DNA from 3 places in the Corynebacterium afermentans subsp. lipophilum genome. Region 1 is predicted to be linked to each of the others. Evidence: predicted binding sites of a transcription regulator. Region 1 holds the regulator's gene; each other region holds the start of a gene.
What was found. Region 1 encodes LexA, which represses DNA repair genes until DNA is damaged. Its sites were predicted from a motif close to CGAACANNTGTTCG; they were not measured.
Positions count from the first base shown of each region.

Region 2: CAFEL_RS00365 (alpha-ketoglutarate-dependent dioxygenase AlkB) is a predicted target of LexA. The motif match lies at 5,784-5,797, and genes of this name have one in related genera.
Region 3: CAFEL_RS09345 (HNH endonuclease signature motif containing protein) is a predicted target of LexA. The motif match lies at 1,381-1,394, and genes of this name have one in related genera.

Region 1 covers NZ_CP046530.1:1,373,272-1,381,121, forward strand. Annotated here, with positions in the region: gene hrpA (ATP-dependent RNA helicase HrpA) at 1-781, shown strand, start outside; gene nrdR (transcriptional regulator NrdR) at 797-1,255, opposite strand; gene lexA (transcriptional repressor LexA) at 1,905-2,585, shown strand; gene CAFEL_RS06595 (DeoR/GlpR family DNA-binding transcription regulator) at 2,636-3,424, shown strand; gene CAFEL_RS06600 (HPr family phosphocarrier protein) at 3,509-3,778, shown strand; gene CAFEL_RS06605 (uracil-xanthine permease family protein) at 3,855-5,165, opposite strand; gene nagB (glucosamine-6-phosphate deaminase) at 5,266-5,991, shown strand; gene hflX (GTPase HflX) at 5,988-7,523, opposite strand; gene CAFEL_RS06620 (hypothetical protein) at 7,594-7,850, shown strand, end outside.
Region 2 covers NZ_CP046530.1:95,646-103,495, reverse strand. Annotated here, with positions in the region: gene CAFEL_RS00400 (M13 family metallopeptidase) at 1-1,201, shown strand, start outside; gene CAFEL_RS00395 (hypothetical protein) at 1,165-1,842, shown strand; gene CAFEL_RS00390 (VOC family protein) at 1,839-2,522, opposite strand; gene CAFEL_RS00385 (RNA-binding S4 domain-containing protein) at 2,522-2,809, opposite strand; gene CAFEL_RS00380 (CapA family protein) at 2,827-3,852, shown strand; gene CAFEL_RS00375 (SDR family oxidoreductase) at 3,849-4,559, opposite strand; gene CAFEL_RS00370 (LysE family translocator) at 4,556-5,128, opposite strand; gene CAFEL_RS00365 (alpha-ketoglutarate-dependent dioxygenase AlkB) at 5,125-5,751, opposite strand; gene CAFEL_RS00360 (HNH endonuclease signature motif containing protein) at 5,984-7,306, shown strand; gene thpR (RNA 2',3'-cyclic phosphodiesterase) at 7,303-7,845, opposite strand.
Region 3 covers NZ_CP046530.1:1,941,380-1,949,229, forward strand. Annotated here, with positions in the region: gene CAFEL_RS09345 (HNH endonuclease signature motif containing protein) at 1-1,301, opposite strand, end outside; gene ispD (2-C-methyl-D-erythritol 4-phosphate cytidylyltransferase) at 1,456-2,133, opposite strand; gene CAFEL_RS09355 (CarD family transcriptional regulator) at 2,135-2,725, opposite strand; gene CAFEL_RS09360 (hypothetical protein) at 2,907-3,437, shown strand; gene radA (DNA repair protein RadA) at 3,524-4,876, shown strand; gene CAFEL_RS09370 (hypothetical protein) at 4,869-5,552, opposite strand; gene CAFEL_RS09375 (carbonic anhydrase) at 5,562-6,182, opposite strand; gene CAFEL_RS09380 (HhH-GPD family protein) at 6,205-7,062, shown strand; gene CAFEL_RS09385 (DUF4236 domain-containing protein) at 7,041-7,211, opposite strand; gene CAFEL_RS09390 (alpha/beta fold hydrolase) at 7,236-7,850, shown strand, end outside.

The DNA.
Region 1 (7,850 bases):
CGAAGTCGACGCCTACCCGGCACTCGAGGCCACCAAGAACGGCGTGAAGGTCACGGTGCACCCGACCAAGGCCGCCGCGGATGCCTCAATGGTCACAGCGACGCTGACGTTGCTGTTGCGCGAGATCACGGTCAACGCCGGACAGATGACCAAGGGGCTGCCGTTGCGCCAGAAGGTGGCGGTGGACCGCTACCCGCACGGCGGCGCCGCCGGGCTCGTCGAGGACGCCCGCGTCGCCGTGATCCGCGACCTGATGTTCTCCTCCGGCGGGCCGGTGCGTTCGCCGGAGGAGTTCGACGCGCTCGTGGCCGAAATCCGCCCTCAGGTCGCTGGTGGGGTGCGCCGCGTGGTGGTCACCTTGGCGCCGGCTCTGGCGGAGTACGCGAATATCGCGGCTGAGCTTGAGCAGTGGGAGGGCCCGGCTATCGACGACATGACGTCGCAGCTGCAGTTTTTCCTTCCGAAACACGCGGTGACTGTCCACGGCATCGGGCACTTGCAGCACCTGCCCCGCTACATTGACGCGATGCGTATCCGCCTGGAAGACATGCGGCTGGATCCGGACCGTGACGCCGACCGGCAGTCAGTGATCGATTCGGTGAAGGCCTACTTGGCGCAGCGCATGAAGGCCTTGCCCGCTGGTCGCACGAAGACAAAAGCGTACAAGGATATTTTGTGGCTAATTGAAGAGCTGCGTGTGAGTTTGTTCGCGCAGCGTTTGGGCACGCCGAAGCCGGTAAGCCAGCGGCGCATTGAGAAGAAGATTGACGCCCTGCGTTAGCCCCACGATCGCGGGTTAGAAGTCCTCGCGGTCGCGGCGGCGCATGAGCCGGATTTCAGATTCGAAGTCGTCTGCGCTCTCGAACGACTTGTACACCGATGCGAAGCGCAGGTACGCCACTTCGTCGAGGGCGCGCAGCGGTTCAAGGACTGCCAAGCCGATCTCGTGGGCGGGCACCTGCGAGCTGCCCTGGGCCCGCACAGTCTCTTCCACTTCCTGGGCAAGCCGTTTCAAGGCATCATCGGTGACATCGCGGCCTTGGCATGCTCGACGCACGCCGACGATGAGTTTGTCGCGGTCAAACGGTTCGCTCACGCCGTTGCGTTTCACAACGGTAAGGACTGCCTTTTCCACTGTGGTGAAACGTCCCCCGCACTCGGTGCACTCTCTGCGTCGACGAATCGCAGCGCCAGCTTCGACCAGCCGCGAGTCAGTCACACGGGATTGCTCGTTGTGGCAAAAAGGACAAAACACGGTTTTCCACCCCCCGGGGTCTTCAAAGGCTTGGTGTAGCCGTGAGTCTACGCCCTGCCTATCGCGCCGTTGCCACCGTGGCGCTGTGGGTGACCTGGCTGCCGGGCATAGATGAGGGATCCTGGTCTTGCGCCGAGAAGACGCCGCCAAACGCGGAACCGATAAGCAGCGCCGCAGTCATGCATGCGCCAAGCAGGAGCGTATCGCGCGTCTCGTGCCGTGTTTCGAACGCGTTCGCTTCAGTGGAACCGTCCGAAACCCGGTTTGAGGCAGAACGAGCACTCGTTCGATGGGATGCAGATATGGTTCGAACACCGGCCCCGCCGGTTCGACGCTTCGACGCAGATTCGAGGTCCCAAATCTCCGCCGGGGGAACCACGGATGCGGCGCCCGGGCGAGATGCAGATGCATTGTGTACTGGATTGATTGCAATGGACATTGTGAGTCTCCCTTCGTTTCGCGGCACACATTACGTTCGGCGCCGACACACTCGAACGTTCTAACGTTCATTTGTTCGAATACGATTACGTGTTCGATTTATAGCACCCCGACCGATAGGTGTCCACCCAAACGCTGCAACCATCGAACATGAGTGCCCTATCTGGTAGGTTCGTAGGCGCACTACGCCACCGAGTCCAAGGAGAACGTCATGGCACGAAAGAAGTCCGAGCCCGGCAACCCGGATTACAACGCACTGTCTGACCGTCAGCGCCGTATCCTCCAGGTCATTCAGGATGCTGTTGTCCTGCGCGGTTACCCGCCGAGCATCCGCGAGATCGGCGATGCCGCTGGTTTGCAGTCCACTTCGTCTGTCGCATACCAGCTCAAGGAGCTTGAAAAGAAGGGTTTCCTCCGACGCGACCCGAACAAGCCGCGCGCCGTGGATCTGCGCCAGATGCCAGAGACCGGACGCAAGCAGCGCAAGCCGCAGGAAGCGAAGCCGGAGGATTCGGGTAATGCCCGCTACGTGCCGGTGGTCGGCCAGATCGCCGCAGGCGCTCCGATCCTCGCCGAAGAGAACGTGGACACCTACTACCCGCTGCCCGAGGAGTTGCTCGGTGACGGCGATGTTTTCATGCTCAAGGTTGTCGGCGAATCCATGCGCGAGGCCGGCATCCTCGACGGCGACTGGGTAGTTGTCCGCTCCCAGCCGAACGCGGAAGAGGGCGAGTTTGTTGCGGCGCTTCTGGACGGTGAGGCGACGGTCAAGGAATTCCACCGCGACTCCACCGGTGTGTGGCTGTTGCCCCACAACGACGCATTCGAACCGATCAAGGGCGACGAGGCTGAGATCATGGGGCGTGTTATTTCGGTGTTCCGTACTCTGTAACCGGTGCGTGTGCGCCGAGAAAACACTAAGACCAAAAGCGCAGGAGATCGATGTACGCCGAAGAGCGGAGACGCCAGATCGCGTCTTTGACCGCAGTTGAAGGCCGCGTCAATGTCACCGAATTGGCGCAGCGCTTCGACGTCACCGCGGAAACAATCCGCCGGGACCTTTCGGCGCTGCACGATGAGGGCGCGGTGCAGCGCGTCCACGGCGGCGCGGTGGCCAGCCAATCGTACCGCTCTACGGAGATCCCGCTGGATACCCGCCAGCGCGCCTCGCTTGCGGCCAAGACCGCAATTGCGGAAACCGCGTTGCAGTTCGTGCCGGACACACAAAGCTGCACGATTTTTTTGGACTCGGGCACAACTATCAGCAGCTTGGGCAAGCGACTTGCAGAGACTCGCGGGGACAAGGAGTACTCGGTGGTGACCAACTCCATCCCCACCGCCTTGGAGCTGAGCGATTCCGGTTTGCACGATGTGCAGCTACTCGGTGGCAGCGTCCGTCCGATCAGTCAGGCGGTCGTCGGCAGTACTGCGCTTCGCACACTGGCCCTGTTGCGCGCTGACGTTGCGTTTGTGGGCACCAACGCGCTGTCCATCGGCCACGGTCTCTCCACCGTGGACGCCCAGGAAGCTGCGGTGAAAGCTGCGATGGTGACGAATGCCCGCAGTGTTGTTGTGTTGTGCGATTCCACGAAGCTGGGCAACGACTACGTGGTCAGCTTCGCGCCGCTGACGGATATTGATGTGGTGGTCACCGACGCTGAGGCACCCTCCGCCTTCGTGGACGAGCTGCGCTCGCACGGTATTGAGGTCGTGCTCGCGCAGACCCAATAGTGCGAGCAACATGGTGGCATCAACATCTGTTCGCGACCTACACTCGTTGCAGACCTGAATGAAATCAACGGAAAGGACACCCGAATGGCTTCCAAGACTGTGAAGGTCGGTTCCACCGTCGGGCTGCACGCACGCCCGGCCACGGTGATCGCTGACGCTGCCGGCGAGTACGACGACGAGATTCTGCTGACGCTTGTTGGCGGCGACGATGACGACGAGACGGACGCTGCTTCCTCGCTGATGATTATGGCCATGGGCGCAGAGCACGGAGACGAGGTCACCGTGACCTCCGACAACGCCGATGCCGTGGAGAAGATCGCGGCGCTCATCGAGCAGAACCTCGACGACGAGTAGGTGCTTTTCGCTTCTCGACGAGCTCACGCCCGGGCCACGCGCCCGGGCGTTTTTTACGTGCAATCAGCACCGGACGCTACGACGTCGACGGCTGAGACACCTCGAAGTTCCTGCGGTACTGCCCCTCCCCCAACGTGTCGTACGCCCAGCGCATGAGCGGGTAAACCACGATGATGCCGACCGAGCCCAGCGCGATGCCTTCCAACGTCACAGCACCGAGGTCCAAGGTGAGGTTGCCGATGCCGACAATCAGCGCGACCGCAGCCGCGGTGAGGTTGGCCGGATCGGTGAAGTCCACCTTGTTGTCCTGCCAAATACGCACACCTAGCATGCCGATGAGCCCGTAGAGCACCAGACACGCCCCGCCGAGCACGCCGGCGGGGATGGTGAAGATCACGGCGCCGAACTTCGGGATGAACGCCAGCACGATCGCAAACAGGGCGGCGACCCAGTACGCGGCGGTGGAATACACCTTCGTCGCCGCCATAACTCCGATGTTTTCGGCGTAGGTAGTTGTGCCGGATCCGCCGAAGCCGCCGGCGAGTGTGGTGGCGATACCGTCGCCGATCAGCGCGCGCCCCTGCATGTCGTCAAGATTGCGCCCGGTCATCTCCGAGACCGCTTTGACGTGGCCGACGTTCTCCGCGATCAGCACCACCAGCACCGGCAGGGTCACCAGCACCGCGGAGACATGGAACTCGGGCTGGTGAAACTGCGGCAGGCCGATCCACGGCGCGTCGGCAATGGTCTGCAGCGCGTCCTCGCTCAAGCCACCTGTTACGGCAGCAAACAGCCAACCGACGAGCACGCCGATGAGGATGGACAGGCGCGAGAGCAGCCCGCGGGTAGCCACTGTCACCACCACAACCGTCAGCAGTGTCACCCCTGCCACCCAGGGCTGGGTTTCCACGTTCGACACTGCAGTCGGCGCGAGGTTGAAGCCGATCAGGGCGACGATGGCGCCAGTGACCGCGGGCGGCATCACCGCATCGATGACCCGCTTGCCTGCCCATTCCACGACGATGCCGACGAGAATGAGCGCCGCACCGGTCAGCAGCACCCCACCCAGCTGCGCACCGACCCCGTACTGCTGCGACGCCGTCAACGGCGCGATAAAAGCAAACGAAGAGCCCAGGTAGCTCGGCACTTTATTGCGGGTAATCAGCAAAAAGATGATGGTTCCCAAGCCGGAGAACAGCAACGTGGTGTTCACCGGGAATCCCGTCAGGGTGGGCACCAGCAACGTCGCACCGAACATGGCCACCACGTGCTGCATGCCAATGCCGATGGTGCGCGGCCAGCTCAGCCGCTCGTCTGGGGCGACAACTGCCCCGGGGCGCACAGTGCGCCCGTCTCCGTGAAGGGTCCAACCGAAAGTGTTAGTCACGAAACGCCATTATCACCCCGCCAGCCCAAATTTCCTGTTCCGGGGGTAGTTGCCGGGCAAAGTACACAGCTCTCAGAGTGCGCTTGCTATTTTGGCCATCATGGAAATTATTGTGCGCCCCACTGCCAAAGAAGTAGGTGTCTCCGCAGCCGACATCATCGAACCGTTCGTTCGCGATGGCGCGACGCTCGGCCTGGCCACGGGCTCGACCCCGAACCCGACGTACATGGAGCTGGCCCGCCGCCACCGCGAGGAGAACTTGAGCTTCGCGCAGTGCGACGCGTTCCTCCTGGACGAGTACGTCGGGCTGGAACGTTCCGACGAGCAGTCCTACTACGCCACGATCCGCCGCGAGTTCACCAACCACATCGACATCGACGATGCGAAGGTGCAGTCTCTCGACGGCCTGACGGCAGACCCCGCGGCAGAAGCCCGCAGCTACGAGGAACGCATCGCCGCCGCCGGCGGCGTGGACGTGCAGATCCTCGGCGTCGGCGCCAACGGCCACATCGCGTTCAACGAGCCACCCAGCGCCCTAGATTCGCGCACCCGCGAGATCGACCTTCACCCCACCACCGTGGCGGATAACGCCCGCTTCTTCGACAACGAGGACCAGGTGCCACGCAAGGCCCTGACCCAGGGCGTGGGCACCATCATGGAGGCGCACACCATTGTGCTCATCGCCACCGGCCCGAATAAGGCCGACGCAGTCAAGGCCCTCGTTGAGGGCCCGGTGACACCGGGCTGCCCGGCATCGGTGCTGCAAAACCACCCGCGAACCACGGTGATCCTCGACGAGGACGCGGCGGCGAAGCTCGAGCGCTAGCTCACCACGAACTCCGCGTACTGCTCTGCAAGTACGCGGGGCAGGCGGACGTCGATACGCGTGCCCGCCTCGTCGTATTCCTCCGAGCGCACCGTGCCCTCGTCGTGGACGCGGCTGACCACGTCGCCACGGGTGTAAGGCACCACCATGGTCACGTGCGCCTCGATGGAGTTGAGGTGCTGCTCGATGCGCGCCTCCAGCTCCTCGATGCCCTCGCCGGTAAGCGCGGAGACGAACACGGCCGTGCGCCCGGTCTTCTCAAACGCGTGGCGCAGCTCCGCCAGCACCAGCGGGTCGGCCTCGTCGATCTTGTTCACCACCACGATCTCCGGGGGTATCTCCTCGCCGGAATCGCGGGTGACCTCCGCGAGCACTTCGTTGACGGCCTCGATCTGCTTCAGCGGGAACGCGTCGGAGCCGTCCACGACGTGCAGCACCAGATCGGCTCCCGCGACCTCCTCAAGCGTCGACTTGAAGGCCTCGACTAGCTGGGTGGGCAGGTGACGCACGAACCCGACGGTGTCGGTGAGCACCACGTTGCGCCCGTCCGCGAGCTTCGCCTTGCGGGTGGAGGGGTCCAGGGTGGCAAACAACGCGTCTTCCACCAGCACGCCGGCACCCGTCATCGCGTTGATCAGAGAGGATTTGCCGGCGTTGGTGTAGCCGGCAATGGCAATCTTCGGGATGGTGGAACGCTGGCGCTTCGCGCGCTTGACCTCGCGCGCCGTGGTCATGTCGCGCAGCTGGTGGCGCAGCTTGGCCATCTCGGTGCGCAGGCGGCGACGGTCCGCCTCAATGCGCGTCTCACCGGGACCGCGCAGGCCCACGCCGCCGTTGGAGCCGGCGCGGCCGCCGGCCTGGCGCGACAGGTTGCCGCCCCAACCGCGGGTGCGGCTGTACAGGTACTCCATCTGCGCCAGGCTGACCTGAGCTTTACCCTCTTTGCTCTTCGCGTGCTGGGCGAAGATGTCCAGAATGAGCATGGTGCGGTCGATCACTTTGATCTTCAGCGCTTCCTCGAGCGCGATCATCTGCGACGGCGAGAGCTCACCGTCGAAAATCACCGTGTCGGCGCCGGTGGCCTGCACGATCTCGCGCAGCTCCGCCACCTTGCCCGAGCCGATGTAGGTGCCCGGGTCCGGCTTGTCGCGCTTCTGGTACAGCATGTCCAAAACCTCAGCACCGGCGGTTTTCGCTAGCGCCGCCAGCTCCCACATGCTCGCCTCGATCTCGGCCACGGTGCCTTCGGTCCACGCGCCGACAAGGAGGACCTGCTCGATGCGGAGCTTTCGGTACTCCACCTCGTAGATGTCGACGTGGTCTTCGGAGCGCAGCTCCGTCGCGCCGGCGACTGAGCGGAAGGAGTTGCGGTCCGCCAAGTCGAGGGCGCCGACTGTGGGCTCGGCGCCGGGCTGGGGCTCGTTGTGGCGAAAGGCCTGTCGCAGCAGCTCCTCGTGGGTGCGCTGCTCTGGCGTCAGTTCGTCTTCAAGCAAAAAGCGATCTTTCCTGTGTGGTGAATCTGTCACTGTCATATCTACCCGATAGAACGCAGTATGGCCCAGGATTCTTCCCGGTTGGGGCGATTGACTAGAATCTACGGCCATGAGCACAGCAGTGAGCACCGATCTTTCAGCACTCGGCTTGAGCTTTAACAAGTGGCAGGATGCGGTCGAAGCCGCGATTGCCACCGACCGCCTCGCGGTCGTCGGCGAGGTCCGCGGTGGCCAGCTGATCCAGTACACCGACCCGTCCGGCGCGCAGCTGAACATCCTGGCTGTGGAGCCGTTTGCCACCTTTGCTGGCTTCGAATCGGTCACCCGCACCTACGCGCACATCACGCCGCTTAACGACGTCGTCGC
Region 2 (7,850 bases), 1.1 Mb from region 1:
CCTGGACGGCATGTTGCGCCGCGAGACCCTGGCGGACTGGCAGCTGTGGGCCGCGTGGAACATCCTGCGCTCCCGCGCCGGCGTGCTCTCCGAGGAAATCGGAGAGGCCAACTTCGAGTTCTACGGGAAGAAGCTGAGCGGCGCCACCGAGCAGCGCGACCGCTGGAAGCGTGGAGTGGGACTCGCGGAAAGCCTGGTTGGCGAGGATATCGGGCGCAGCTACGTCGACAAGCATTTCCCGCCCTCATCCAAGGAGAAGATGCTGGAGCTCGTCGAGTACCTGATCGCCGCCTACCGTTCCCGCATCCAGCAGCTGGAGTGGATGAGCGAGCCGACGAAGCAGCGCGCGCTGGAGAAGCTCGCGCAGTTCAACGCCAAGATCGGCTACCCGGAAAAGTGGCGCAGCTACGACGGCTTGGAGTTCAGCGAGGACCTGGTGGACAACGTGCGCCGCGGCGCCGCGTTCGAGCACGACTACCAGCTGTCCAAAATTGGCAAAGCCTCTGACCGGCAGGAATGGGTTTCTTCCCCGCAGACGGTCAACGCGTTTTACAACCCGGTGGTCAACGACATCACCTTCCCCGCCGCGATTCTGCAGCCGCCGTTCTTCGACCCGGACGCCGACGCCGCGGAGAACTTCGGGGCGATCGGCGCGGTGATCGGCCACGAGATCGGCCACGGCTTCGACGACCAGGGCTCGCGTTACGACGGGCTGGGCAACCTCAACTCCTGGTGGACCGACGAGGACCGCGCCAACTTTGAGCAGCTGACCGCCAAGCTGGTCGGCCAGTTCAACGGCCTGGTGCCGTCCGTGCTGGAGGGCACGAAGACGAAGGGCGTCAACGGCGAGTTCACCCTCGGCGAGAACATCGGCGACCTCGGCGGCCTGGGCATCGCCGTGGTGGCGTACAAGAAGTACCTGGAGGAAAACGGCCTCGAGGACGTTCAGCCGCAGAAGTTCGGCGACCTAAACTCTGAGTACACCGGCTTCCAGCGCCTGTTTTTGGCGTGGGCGCGGGTGTGGCGCTCCAAGGCGCGCCCGGAGATGGCCGCGCAGCTGCTGGCCATCGACCCGCACGCGCCAAACGAGTTCCGCTGCAACGTCATCGCCGCCAACATCGCCGAGTTTTACGAGGCGTTCGAGGTGGAAAAGGAGTCCAAGATGTGGATCGACCCAGAGGACAGGGTGACGATTTGGTAGAGCACATCAACGAGCAGGGCGACCCGGACTTCAACGTCGGCGGCATAAAAAGAGACATGCCGCCGGAGCTGCAGCTGGAGCAGCTGGCGTCCTACATTCACGCCACCTACGAGGACGGGCCGAACTACCTGGCCCTGCTTCCGGACCGCATCACCCACGCCGCGATGCTGATGCTCGGCACCGCCGTCGACCACGCCCTGCCAGCCACGAAGTGGGCCGGCGGGGTCACGGTAGAAAATCACGAGCTGGGCGCCGTGTTCCGCCCGTCGGAGCCGAACGGGGGGTGGGCAGTCTCGCTTTGGGACGGCCCCGCCAACGCCAAGGAAATGCTCTGGCGCCCGGACGTGGCCGCCGCCGCGGAGCTGTCCGGCACCACGATCCTGGATGTGGACTCGGTGGACAACGCCGCGGAAGCAGTAGACTCGGTCGGCGCCGAGGTGGTGTGGGCGCTTGGTGATGTTTCGCTCCCACCGGCCCCCCGCTACATCGTCACCTTCCCCACCACGCAGCCAACGGTGGGCGGGTTGATCCAGGTCAGGGCCGGGTCGGGCCTCGAGGGCACCGAGTACCACGCCGACGGGTTCATCTCCACGCCGGCGGAGATCCGCCGCCGGGTCAAAGACGCCGCCGAGGCGCTCTAGTCCAGGACGGACTCGGCTTCGCTGACCTCGTCGAAGGTGGGTTCTTCCACCTCGGCGAGGAAGAACTGCGCACCGTTGGCGTCGTGCACGCCCGCGGTGCCATTTTCGGGTCCAAATTCCACCCCGCCGCCGAGGTTTTCCACCTGCTTGCAGGCCGCGTCCACGTCGCGCACGCCGAAGTAGCTGAACCACTGGGCGTGCTCGCCGACGAACATGCCCAAAAACGGCGCGCCGTCCTCCAGCGCGATGAAGTAGCCGTCTTCCTCGCGGATCTCCCAGTCGAAGAGTTCGCCGTAGAAGTCGATGGCGTCCATGCTCGGCGCGGAGTACTCGTACCACACCGGAACACCCGGCTCACCTGCTGCGAAGAAGCGCTCCTCCGGGTCCTTCAGCCCGAACAGGCCGCCAGCGGGGTCCTGGCACAGGACCACAGAATCGTCGGAACTGAGCACCTTGCCGCCCAGCTTTTCCACGTTGTCCGGGCTGCCGATAAAGGACGTCACCCACATGTCCATCTGCGCCGGCACCAGCCCGGCCACCGGCAGGCCCTCTTTGCGGGCGGTGCCGTCCACGATCTCCCAGCCCAGCAGCTCGGAGTAGAAGTGGGTGGACTTGAGCTGGTTCTGGGTGACCAGGTCCTGCCAGAACGGCATGCCTTCTTTGCCTTCGAATGCGGGCATTAGAGGTTCCTCCACTTCTCGGGGTCGAAGTCGTCGTTGGCGGTGCGTTCGTCGAAGTAGTCGTCGCCGTCTCCGTCAACTACTACCGTGGCTGAATCTTCTCCTAGGCCGACGGTATCGCCGTCGATAAGCGAATGCCCCCTGGAGGTGACCACTTCGTTGTTGACGGTGACCTCGCCGGCGCTGATGGCCTCCTTCGCGTGGCCGCCGGATTCGACGAGGTTGGCCAGTTTGAGAAATTGGCCGAGTTTGATCGTCTCGCCTGAAATGGGCACGTCGATATGCATGCAGGTTAGTCTAAGGCATGCGAAGAATCTGGGCGCTGGCCCTCACGCTCCTGCTCGCGGGATGCACACCAGAGGAGCCAGAGGTCGTTGAAGAGGCCGTCTCCACCGTGACCATCCGCTCCGTCGGCGACATCCTCGTCCACTCCGACGTGTACACCGCCGCACGCACGGACACCGGCTTCGACTTTGCGCGCATGTTCGACCCGGTCAGGCAGTACATGGCGGACGCCGACATCACCACCGCCAACATGGAGGTCCCCGTCGCCGGTGAGGCGTTCGGCCTGTCCGGGTACCCGCAGTTCAACTCTCCGCCCGAGATCATCGACGCACTGAAAAATTCTGGCGTGGACATCGTGAACAACGCCACCAACCACTCCATGGACCGCGGCGGCGAGGGCGTGATCGCCTCTACCAGCCACATGCGCGACCGGGGGATGCTCTACGCGGGCAGCTTCTCCAGCGCCGCCGACGCCGCCACCCCGCGCATCATCGAGGCGAACGGCATCACCGTCGGTTTCCTCGGCTCCACGTACGGCACCAACGGCCTGCCTGTGGAGGAGGAGCATTTCGCATCGCTTATCGACGACAACCTCACGGACCGCATCACCGCCCTGGACTCCGAGGTAGACGTGACCGTCGTAATGCTGCACATGGGCGATGAGTACGCCCCGCTGCAAAACGAGTTCCAGGAGGAGACCGCCGCGGCTGCCCTGGAAGCGGGCGCTGACCTCGTGCTCGGCGGGCACCCGCACGTGGTCGAGCCGTTCGACGGGCCCGTCTGGTACTCCCACGGCAACTTCCTCCACGGCCAGTTGGAAGAGCCGACCAAGATCGGCGGCATCGGCGAGTTCACGTTTACCAAGCGCGGCGACGAGGTGTCGCTTGCCGGCGCACGGTTCATGCCCACTTACACCGTCGGCCCGCCGATCAGCTACGACCACCACGTGCTCCCCCTCGTCGAGGCCGGCGACTACGTGGACGTTCAAAAATGGATGACGGACCTGCGGGAGCGCCTCAACGTGGAGGTGGTGGATTACCTCTAGCGCTCCGCCTGGTCCACCGGCATGATGCTCATCGTGTCGATGTTCACGTGCGCCGGGAGGCTGGCCACCCAGCGGACGGCCTCGGCGATGTCGTCTGCGGTGAGGTTTTGTTTGCCCTCGTAGACCTTCTTTGCGCGCTCCTCGTCGCCGCCAAAGCGGTTCAGCGCGAAGTCCGTTTTCACCCTGCCGGGATCAATCTCGCACACGCGGATGTCGTTCTCCGCCTCCTCGCGCCGAAACGCCCGGGTCACCCCGCGAAGTCCGTGCTTTGCGGCGTTGTAGCCGGAGCCGCCCTTGTACGCGTCCGTGCCAGCCACCGATCCGATGTTCACCACCAGGCCTTTGGCGGCCTTGAGCTGCGGGTACAGCGCGCGGGTCACACGCATGGTGCCCATCACGTTGGTCTGGAACATCCACTCCCAGTCCGCGTCGTCCGCGTCGCGCAAAAAGTCCAGCTCCTTCGCGCCGCCGGCGTTGTTGACCAGCAGGTCCACGCGTTCAAGCTGCGCAAGCTTCTCGACGCTCCCCCGATCCACCACGTCCAACTCCATCGCCACCCCGCCGATTTCGTCTGCGATCTGCTGGCACTTCTCCAGGCGCCGCGCCGCCACGACGACCTTCCAGCCGTCCTTGGCCAACGCCCTGCAGGTGGCCTCCCCGATGCCTGCCGATCCGCCAGTGACTACTGCTACCTTCTGCTCGCTCATGAGCCGAAGTGTAGGCCCTCCCACAGCATCCAGACTGCTAATGCGATGAAGATGCTGCCCGTGATGACGTCGATAAGCTTGCTGTACTTGGTTATCAGCTGCGACATCGCTTGGACTGCCAGCGCAAAGCCCACGAACCAGATGGTGCCGGTGAGGACCATGACTGGCGCGGCGACCCACCCGAGGTGCGCGAACTGCGCGAAGATGGCGCCGAAGAAGAGGATCGCCTTCGGGTTGGACAGGTTGGTGAGCAGACCCGTGAGCAGCGGTCTTGGCACCTGCTGCGTGGCGGGGATTTCCGGGTCGGAGGAGCGGATGGCGCCGATGCCCATCCACAGCAGGTAGGCCCCGCCGACGACCTGGAGCACAGACAGGACCTGCGGAAACGCCTGGATCAGCGCGCTTAGGCCCGCCAGGGACGCCACAATCCAGATGGTGTTGCCGAGCATGATGCCCAGCGCGCACATCACGCCAGCTCTGCGATCCTTCGACCCCACGCGGATGATCTGCACCAGGTCCGGACCGGGGCTCGCGATCGCAGCCAGCCACACGCCGAGTAGCGCAATCATGTCGCCTCCATCTGTCTCATCGTGATGTTCAACCGGCCGTCAAGCAGGTCGGACGTCCCTTTTCTCGCGCCGAGCACGCCGTGTTTCGCCCTTCTGGCGGGCCCGCCGAAGACGACGACGTCGCCCGATAGGAGCAGCGTATCGCGCCCTGCGATGCGGAAGATCGTGTCTTGGCCGAACGACAGGCTGACCACCGCGTTGTCCGACTTCTCCTCCGCGTCCACGTGCTGCCCCATGCCCTTGCCCGGCGGGTAGAAGTTCACTAGGGCAGTTTCGATTGTTGGGGTCGGGCCGACGAGCGGGTCTATCTCCCTCGCCTTCGCCATGACGTTATCGGCGATGGCCTGGAAGTTCTCCGGGATTGGCGGCACCGGGTGGCCGTCGACCTCCCTGACCATGCGGTACGGATTCGTCGCCCAGAACCAGCCCAGCGAGAGCAGCCAGGCATCCATTTGGCCGTGGCCGACCTTTGGACGTCGCATAGCAACCGGCGTCCCCGCGGCCTTCCTTGCCAGCTCGCGCGCCTGATTGACCAATTCCTCCTGCTCAGTGGGCGCGAAAAAGGCAGGCAAATGGACCGCACCAGGGATGATGCGGGCGGGTGGCCGCGGAATGACGAGCACGGGATTAATGTAGCGCATCCGGACGTCGCTGTCGAATGGGTGATTGGTTTATTTTTCTTTAGTCCTGTTCTATCCATTGACAGTCGTTCGTGTGTTCTATATTGTGGAGGGTGCCACGACGAGAGGGGCGACCGTGACAACCGCGACCACAGCACCGAAAAAATTCCGTAACCAGCGAGAACACGACCCGGATAGCGAATGTGCCCAGGCCATCCGGGACACGTATTGGACCATGTTTGGGCACTACGCGTACCCCGGTTTCGACGTCGAAGATTTCGACGCCACAGTGACCCAGCTGCAGCTCGCCACCGGTTGGCACAAGGGGTTTGTCAAAAACGCGATCCTGGGGCACGCCGCGCTGCAGGACCTCCCGCGCCTGCGCGAACTGCAGCAGGAAACGCGCCTGATGGACGTGGGGCACCTGACCGCGGTCTACACCGCGATCGAGGAGCTCGGCCCGGATGCGGACGAGGAAGCACTCATGCTTATCGACGGCATCCTGTTCGACACCTTCACCCCCACCCGCCACGACCAAGCAGTGCCCCAGCGCAAGACGGTTACGGACCGCATCCGGGCCGCGATCAAGCGCACGGATAGAAGCCGCGCCTACGACAAGCGCAAGCGTGAAAACCGCGAGCAGGACAACTCAGAGAAGTTCGGCGTCCACGAGTACCGCGACCGCGCGATCGTGCAGCTGGACACGAATTCTCTGGACGGACGGAGGATCCAGGCCAATGTCGCCGAGGTGGCGCGCGAGCTCGGCATCAGCGCCTCCGACGCGGCCATCAAACTACTCTCCGGAGAAACCCTCGGCATTAAGGTCTCGCCGGTACTCAACGTGTACAGCCCAAAGAGCCGCGGCAACGGCGACCCGGTATTCATTCCCGGCCGCGGGTGGACAGAACCGGAAGCCGCCACCGCCTTCGAGCGCTGGATCGCCGACACGTTCCTGGACGAACGTGACCTCGACGCCGAGCTGAAAAAGAGCCTGCGGGGCTACGTCCCTAGCGAAGGCATGCGCCACGCCGTATACGCCCGCAACCGCACCTGCATCTACCCGGAGTGCAACCGCCCCGCCGAGCAGTGCCAGCTGGACCACCGCATTCCGTACGACGAGGGCGGCCCAACAGAGGCGGACAACCTGTACCCCCTGTGCCAACACCACCACAACATGAAGACCGACCGGACAGCGTTCTACATCCCGGACCCGTACACGGGGGACATCATCTGGCTGTTCGCCGACGGTTCCTACGTGGTCACCGTGGAAGATGGTCTCCTGCGCGACCAGTTCACACCAGACAATCCTCGGTGGCAGTCGAGCATGTCCGCAGTGCGCAAGAACCGCGCCCGGGCCGCGGAGTTTTTCGCCAAAGGCCACAAAATCCTGGACACCTTCGACCAGGACCTCGACCTCGAGCAGGCCACCGCCGCGATCAAAGACCTGGAGCAGGAATACGGCATGAAGTTCGGGTTCACCCCCGAGATGCCGTACGTGGAACCCTTGCCCGAAGAACCGGTTGACGCCCCGTTCCCCGACCCGGAAGAGGAGCACTAACGCAGGTAGAACCTATCCACCACCTCGTACTTCGGGCCGCCGCTTCGGCCCTTGCCTAGGTGTGACTCCAACAGCAGCACTTCATCGGCGGCGAATTCGGGGCCGGTGTAGATGGCGAGGGCGTGGGCGTGGTCGTCGAGAAGCCAAGGATCCCTTGTGCGAGTCCCGGTCCGCGCGACGGTCAGGTGCGCGCGCTGGCGGCGCCGCATGTCCGGGTCGAGCTGGCAGTCCGCCATGAGGTCTTTCAGCGGTGCCTTGTCGCCGCCGACCCCGATCCACATGGTGCGCCGATCAAAACACCCGGCTCCTCGGAGGTGCAACCTCAAGGGCCGGGTGAAGGCGGTGGCTTGGGCCAGGTGGTCGGTGACCGCGGCGGCGTCGTTGGGCTGTGACCCGTAGAAGGCGACCGTGACGTGCCAGTTGTCGGGGTCGGCCCACCGCACTTCTGTGCCCGAGAAGTCGCGGATGGGCCGCAGGGCGGTGATGAGGTGTTCGCGAACATCGGCCGGAGGGACGATCGCTGCGAAGAGGCGTCTCATGGCCC
Region 3 (7,850 bases), 570 kb from region 1:
ATCGCGCGGATCGTGGCCATGCATGCGTCGTAATCGAGGTCGTTTTCGTACTTCTCCACCGCGGAGTGGCAGCGGTTGTAAAACTCGGCACGGTCTTTGCGTTTCTGCCGCCGTTTCGCCAGCGTTGTCTTCCACCTCGGGTTCGTCGGCTGCAGATAGTCGGTGATGAACCCTTCCGGAGCCGAGACTTGGAAGGTGCCGTCCGAGTGCAGCCACACTATTTCGCCGGTAACCGGATCGGGCACGTAGTAGACGCGGCGATCGGTCTTTAGGTTGTGGTGGTGCGCACAGAGGCTGAACAGGTTTGAGGCGGTGGTCTTGCCGCCTTCGCCGAAGGGAATGCGGTGGTCCAGCTGGCAGTTTTCGGCCTTCACGCTGCAGCCGGGCCAGAGGCACACCCCGTCTCGGGCCTGCACCAGCGCACGGATGGCGGCGGTGGGCACATACGCCTCAGTTTCGGCGTCTTCTGCTTCATCCAGGTCCACGACGTGGGGCGGGTTGTCCTCCAGCATCTGTTCCACTGCGGCGGTACCGTCCGCGTCGGTCCATCCGAAATTCGGGATGTAGTACGAGCTGCCCGGTGTCTTCGACGTGAACATGTAGAGCACGACCTTCGGCGTCGCACGAATCTCGCCGGTGAGGATGGCCTTGATTGCGTCATCCCTCGAGAGCTTGTGCTCGCGCGCCACCTGTTCGGTGAAACGCTCCATTAGGCCGACCGTGACGGGGTCGCCCTCCACATTCAGCCCCGCATCGCCGTCGTCTTGGCCGTAGAAGTGGCTACGGCAGGTGCCGAACGGCAGATCCTTCTCCTTCTTCCTGTCCTTGATCTTCTTCTGGTTCGGCGCCAGGTCCGAATCGATGCGCTGGATCCTCTCGCGCAGGCGGCGACGCAGCGAGCTTGGCGACGGCAACTCCGCCCCCACCCGTCGCGGCGTGAAAACCTTGACTAGGTACTCGTCCATGTCGGCGAGAATGTCTGGCGTGGCCAGGTGGTTGAGCCGGTTCAAGGTGGACTCGATGGCCGACAGGCGTCTCACGTCCAACCGGCGGGTCTCTTCCTGCAGCGCCCGTAGCTTGGGCAGATCAGCGAGCACCGAATACCCAAGAATCCCACTTTCAGCCCAACTCTGGCTCTCCCCTACGGCCATCGCAATCGAATAGGCCTCTAGTTCGAAGTCCTCCACTTCTACCAACGGCTTAGCGTAGCGGTGGAAGATCTGAAACTCCGCCTCCCGCATCGCCTGGCCTGCAGCGGCGATCGGACAGCCTTCCCGCTCCGTTGCAAATGTTCCGTTCACGTCTCACCCTCCTCTCGAAACTAATGTCGAACATAATGCCGACACATATTCCATGTCAAGGGTTTTCCAAAAGTTTTTTCGGATACGTTTTCGATCCCCCGGTTGGGCGAGAATCCCCCACGCATACCTATAGCAAACGACCCCGACCCGGGCCTTAGAGCGCGCCAACCACGCTTTCCGCCAACCGCAAATCCAGCGGGGTGGTGATTTTGAACGCCATGGGATCCCCCTCCACGGACACGACCGGAACACCGAACCACTCCATAAGGGAGGCGTCGTCGGTGGCGACGAACGTTGGCTTCTCGGCGAGGTACTTTTCGTTCGCCTCGCGCAGCATCCGCAGGTCAAACCCTTGCGGCGTCTGGGCAGCGCGAAGCGCAGAACGGTCCAGGGTCTCTTCGACAATCTCCCCCGAAACCCGCTTCACAGTGTCCGCCACCGGCACCACGGGCACCACGGCAGGGGCGCCGCGAAGCACCGCGTCAACTACGCGCGAAACCATCGCCGCGGGGGTTAACGCGCGGGCGGCGTCGTGGACGACCACGCAGGCGTCGTCAAGCGAAATTGCTTTGAGCGCCGCGAAGATGGAGTCCGCGCGCTCCGCACCCCCATGCACGAACTGGACCCCATAGCCGGCCAGAAGCTCGCGGGCGCGCGTTTCCATCGACGAGCTGACCACTACGACAACGTGGTCGACGACCTCGGACATCGCCGCCACGGAGCGCTCCAGCAGCGTCCGGCCACCAAGTTCCACATATGCCTTGGGCACTTCGGCACCCAGTCGGGTTCCCTGCCCGGCGGCGGCGACGACCGCCACGGTTTCGCGGCGCAATTTACTTGTCGTCGTCCTCGTCGTCGAAGGAGAGGTCGTCCAGATCCACCTCGTCATCGTCGTCGACCTGGCCCGGGTCCACGGAAATACCGGCCTTGACCTGCTCGTCGATGATGGCCTGGATCTGCTTGTCCATCTCCTCGACCTTCTTCTCGTCCACCGGCTCCGCCAACGCGAGCTCGCCGACGAGAATCTGGCGCGCCTTCCCCAGCATGCGCTTCTCACCTGCGGAAAGGCCCTTGCCCTGGTCGCGGCGCCAGAGGTCGCGGACAACCTCCGCAACCTTGTTGATGTCGCCGGACGCGAGACGCTCCTGGTTGGCCTTGTAGCGGCGGGACCAGTTGCCCGCCTCCTCCACGTCGGTCTCGCGCAGCACGGAGAACACCTTCTGCAGGCCTTCCTCGTTGACCACATCGCGCACACCGACGAGCTCGGAGTTCTTCACCGGAACGCGCACTTCAAGGTCCGAGTGGAGAATCTGCAGCACCAGGTAATCGAGGGTCTCTCCGCGCATCTCGCGCTGCTCGATATCGGCGATGCGGGCCGCTCCGTGGTGCGGGTACACAACCACTTCTCCGACCTTGAATTCCATTGCGGCTCCTTGCGTCGTTAGGCGAAGTTCAGACCCCAACACCCTACCACCGAGCATTTCGCTTATCGACGACCAAAGGTCGTCTCGCCCAATAGGGGGAGCAAGTGGGAAAACTTGCTGTGCAGACGCTAGAGTATTGCGGAGGAAACCCTCGAATGAGTTTGATGATGGAGGACACCCCGTGAAGTCCCTGAAGCGCGTCGCTGCCGCCGCCGTCGCTGGCTGCGCCACCCTGGCCCTCGTTGGCTGCTCCGCCGGCCAGATCACCCAGACCTCGAACCAGGTTGCGGCCGTTGACGGTGCTAGCGCCTCCACCGAGGACGGTTCCGTCGCCGTGCAGGACGTGACCGTGGTGCTCGCTGAGGACGGCCAGGCCGCCCTGAAGTTCACCGCCACCAACCAGGACACCGCGATGAAGGACCACACCCTGAAGTCCGTCGACGTGGACGGCCAGAACGTGACCATCTCCGGCAACTCCTCCATCGCCTACAACTGCGCGCTGGTTGCGGATTCCAAGGATGGCCTGGAGCGCATGCCGCAGGACAAGAACGACAACTGCATCGAGTACACCGCGACCACGCTGGCGAACGACGACTTCGCCTACGGCGGCAACGTGCCGGTGACCTTCAACTTCGACACCGGCTCCCTGGATGTCGTAGCCACTGTGTCGGCTCCGACCCTGGCTTCCGGCCAGGTCGACCGCGAGGTCTAATCTTCCTTCTTCCGAAACCGCTGGCTTGACCAGCGGTTTTTCCGTGTTCGAACACCGTGTCGGGGCCGTGTTATACGGTGTGGCGCATGGCAAAGAAACCCCGTGTGATCCACACCTGCACCGAGTGCGGCTACTCCTCCCCCAAGTGGCTCGGCCGCTGCCCCGAGTGCGGGTCTTGGGGAACGCTCCAAGAGGAGGCGCCGGCTGCTTCGGGCCCGGTGAAGACGTCCTCGCTGACACCGTCCGCTCCCGCGAGCCCGATCACGCAGGTCGAGGCTGCGGCAACGAAAACTGTAAAGTCCGGCATTCGGGAGCTGGACCGCGTGCTCGGCTCCGGTGTGGTGCCCGGCTCCGTGGTGCTGATGGCGGGCGAGCCCGGTGTGGGCAAGTCCACGCTGTTGCTGGAGGTGGCGTCGCGCTGGGCAAAGCAGGGGCGCAAGGCGCTCTACGTCACGGCGGAGGAGTCTGCGGGCCAGGTCCGCGCCCGCGCCGAGCGCACGGAGGCGCTGGTGGACACGCTGTATCTGGCCGCCGAGTCCAACCTGGACGTGGTGTTTGGGCACGTGGAGCAGCTGAAGCCTTCGTTGCTGATTGTGGATTCGGTGCAGACCATGCACGCCGCGGGCGTCGAGGGCGTCGCCGGTGGCGTGGCGCAGTCCCGCGCGGTCACTGCGGCGCTGACCACGCTGGCCAAGACCACGAACATCCCGGTGCTACTGGTGGGGCACGTGACCAAGGACGGCAACGTCGCCGGCCCGCGCGTGCTGGAACATCTGGTGGACGTCGTGTTGAACTTTGAGGGGGACAGGCAGTCGTCGCTAAGAATGCTCCGGGGTATTAAGAACCGCTTCGGCGCCACGGACGAGGTCGGCTGCTTCGAACAGACCTCCAGCGGCATCCGGGAGGTGCCGGACCCGTCGGGGCTGTTCCTGTCGCACCGCGGGAAAACGCCGGACGGCTCCGCGGTGACTGTGGCGATGGACGGCGTGCGCCCTATCCTCGCTGAGGTGCAGGCGCTGACCGTGGATCCGGTGAACAAGAGCCCGCGGCGCGTGGTCACCGGCCTGGATTTCAACCGGGTGCCCATGGTGCTGGCGGTGCTGCAGGCGCGCTGCGGGGAACGCACGAACGACAAGGACGCCTATGTGGCCACCGTCGGCGGGGTGAAGATCACGGAGACGGCCACGGACCTCGCGGTCGCGTTAGCAACGTGGTCGAGCCTGCATGAGAAGCCACTGCCTGCGAAAACGGTGGTTGTCGGCGAGGTGGGACTGGCAGGAGAGATCAGGCGGGTGCCAAACCTCGGCCGCCGCCTCCAAGAAGCGGCCCGCATGGGCTACACCAGTGCGATCGTGCCCGCCGGAGAGAAGCTGTCTATCGACGGCCTGACGGTCCGCCCCGTCTCCACCCTCGCGGAGGCGCTCGAGCGGCTTAGGTGATGTTGAAGGGGCTGGCGTCGGAGGCGTTGTCCCCGATCACGCCGTGCAGGAAGTAGGAGCCGGCCTTCACTTCCGGGCGGTTGTCGCACTGTCCCGGCTGCGATGCGGTGACGGACCAGCGGGCCTCCCAGCGTCGCTTCTCGCCCGGCGCGAACTCGACGTCGCCTGCCGCCACCGGCGGGTAGCAGTCGGTGTCGGACCAGATGCGGTCGTTGGTGGCCATGTCGTAGACCTCGAAACGCAGCAGGTTGTCATCCAGATCGATCACGCAGTCGGTGTCCGTGGGGTTTTCCACCTCCATGTAAAACACCGGCTGCACCCCAATGGCGTAAGAAGGCTGGTTGCTGGAGGCGTGGATCTCCAAGTCCGCCAGCTCGCAGGTGCCCTTCTTCACGGGAGCGGCGACGGTTTCCTCGCTCGTCTGGGTGGGGCTGGTCGGTTCGGCTGAGGAGGTCGTGCTCTCCTCGGAAAGCTGCACCGTCGGCTCGGTGGCCAGGGTGGTGGACGGTGCTTCCGACACGGTCTCGGGGGTGTTTTCTGTTTCGTCGGTCTTGCCGCTGCGGGCGAACGCGGACAGGCCCCACACCAAAAGCGCCACAACCACCAACAGGATGACGAGGGCCGCCACGCGGCGGCGCATGTAGATCTCCGGAGGCAGTGGGCGCTGGTTCGACATGCCTATAACTTAATCGCCGAAGTTTTCGTAGGTGGTCTCGACACGGCCGTCGGACAGGCGGTAGCGCGCACCCACCACGCCCACGGTCTTGTGCTTCAGCCCGGAAATGACGGACGGGATGCGGGCCACCAGGTGCTCTGCACCGTTGCGTGCGTGCGCCTGCTCCACCTGCTCGCCGCGGGTTTTCGCCTCGGCGACGGCCGGCGAGATTTTCTCCACGAACACGCGTGTCAGCCCCGGGGGGATGTCGCCGGACCCGAGTGCTTCCACGGCTGCCCCCACGGCGCCGCACTTCTCGTGGGCGAGGAAGAGCACGAGGTCGACGCCGAGGCCGTCGACGGCATACTCGACGGATGCCGACACTGCGGAGTCCACGCAGCCGCCGGCGGTGCGGATGACGAAGATGTCGCCGAAGCCGGCGTCGAAAAGCAGCTCAATTGGCACGCGGGAGTCGGAGCAGCCCACCACGCACACTGCCGGGTTCTGGCCGGAGGTGAGCTGCTGGCGGGTTGCGGGGTCGCGGCGCGGGTCCGCGGTGTTGCCGGTGGCGAAACGCTCGTTGCCGGCTTTCAACAGCTCCCACACTTCGCGGGGTGTGGAGGCGGCCTGGAGGTCGGTCACATTAGTCATAACCGCTATTGTTGCACGCATTGTGACGAATTTGCGCCCAAACAAGATCCTTTCCTGGTACCTAGCCAACGCTCGCGAACTGCCGTGGCGAAACTCGTCAACGTCTCCGTGGGGCGTGCTGCTCAGCGAGGTGATGAGCCATCAAACCCAGGTCGAGCGCGTCGCCCCGATCTGGCAGGAATGGATGCAGCGCTGGCCCACCCCGGCGGCGTTCGCGCAGGCGAGCACCGCCGAGGTTTTGCGTGCCTGGGGCAGTCTGGGCTACCCGCGCCGGGCGCTGCGTCTGAAGGAATGCGCGCAGGTCATCGTGGATGAGCATGACGGGGAGGTGCCGGAGGACGTCGATAAGCTGCTGGCGCTCCCCGGGATCGGCGACTACACCGCGCGGGCGGTGGCGTGCTTCGCGTACGGGAAAAACGTGCCGGTGGTGGACACAAACGTGCGGCGCGTGGTGGCGCGCGTGGAGCGCGGCGAGGCGCTCGGGGCGCCCGGCAAGAAGGAAATCGAGCAAGTTGCGGCGCTGTTGCCGGAGCAGAATGGCCCCGAGTTCTCTGTCGGGCTTATGGAGCTCGGCGCGCTCGTGTGTACCGCGCGAGCACCGAAATGCGGGGAATGCCCGGTGCGCTCTGACTGCGCGTGGCTCGCGGCCGGCAAACCGGAGGCGGAGGTGAAGAAGCGTGCTCAGCGCTTTGTCGGCACCGACCGCCAGGTGCGCGGCAAGATCATGCGTCTGTTGCGCGAGTCAGACAGTCCAGTCGAGCAAAAGCTTATCGACGACCTCTGGCACGACCCCGCACAGCTTTCCCGCGCACTATTTTCCCTGCTCGAAGACGGTCTGGCAGAGCAGGACGAGAAGGGTTACTTCCACCTGCCGCGGTAGTGGAGCCCGCCGGGCAGCTTCACGTACACGCCACCGCGGGAGTTGAAGGTGACGGGCCCGATCTTCTTCGACGCGGACACGCCGGACTTGGAGTAGTTGAGCCAGCTGCCGTCGCTGATCTTTTGGCGCTTGCGGTACTGAATTCCCATGGACGGGAGCTTACACTGCTTCCCATGCGTAAACGGTGGTGTCTTTTTGCTGTCCCGCTCCTGATTTGCCCCTCTGCGCACGCTGAGGATTTGAGTGCGGAGTCCCTGTCGTCGTTGTCGTCGGTTGGCTCGTCCACCTTCGAGGTGATCGGTGACGCGTCGTCGCTTTCGTCTCTCCCGGAGATGTCTTCGGAGGCGCTTGGCGGCGCGGCGGGGAACACTCCCGGAGAACTCGACGCGAAGAAGCGGGTGCTGGGGTCCAATGGCAAACGCATCCGCTACACCTCCGTCAACGAGCGCGGCGAGAAAGTGCCGGTCACCGGCGCACTGTACGACCGCCCGTTTGCGAAGGGCCTGATCGTTCTCGCCCCCGGCACGCGCGGCCTGGGCGACCAGTGCGCGCCGTCGGCGGCATCGTCGATGCTGTCCTCCCTCGGCCCGGACGGCACGGTGAACATCAACTATGAGGCGCCAATGGTGCAGATGCTTCTCGACGACGGCTACCGCGTGGTAGTCACGGACTACATGGGCCTGGGCACCGACGGCCTGCACACCTACCTCAACCGCGTCGACCAGGGCCGGGCGGTGATTGACGCCGCCCGCGCCGTAGCCAATCGCGGCGAAAAGGTGGCGTTCTGG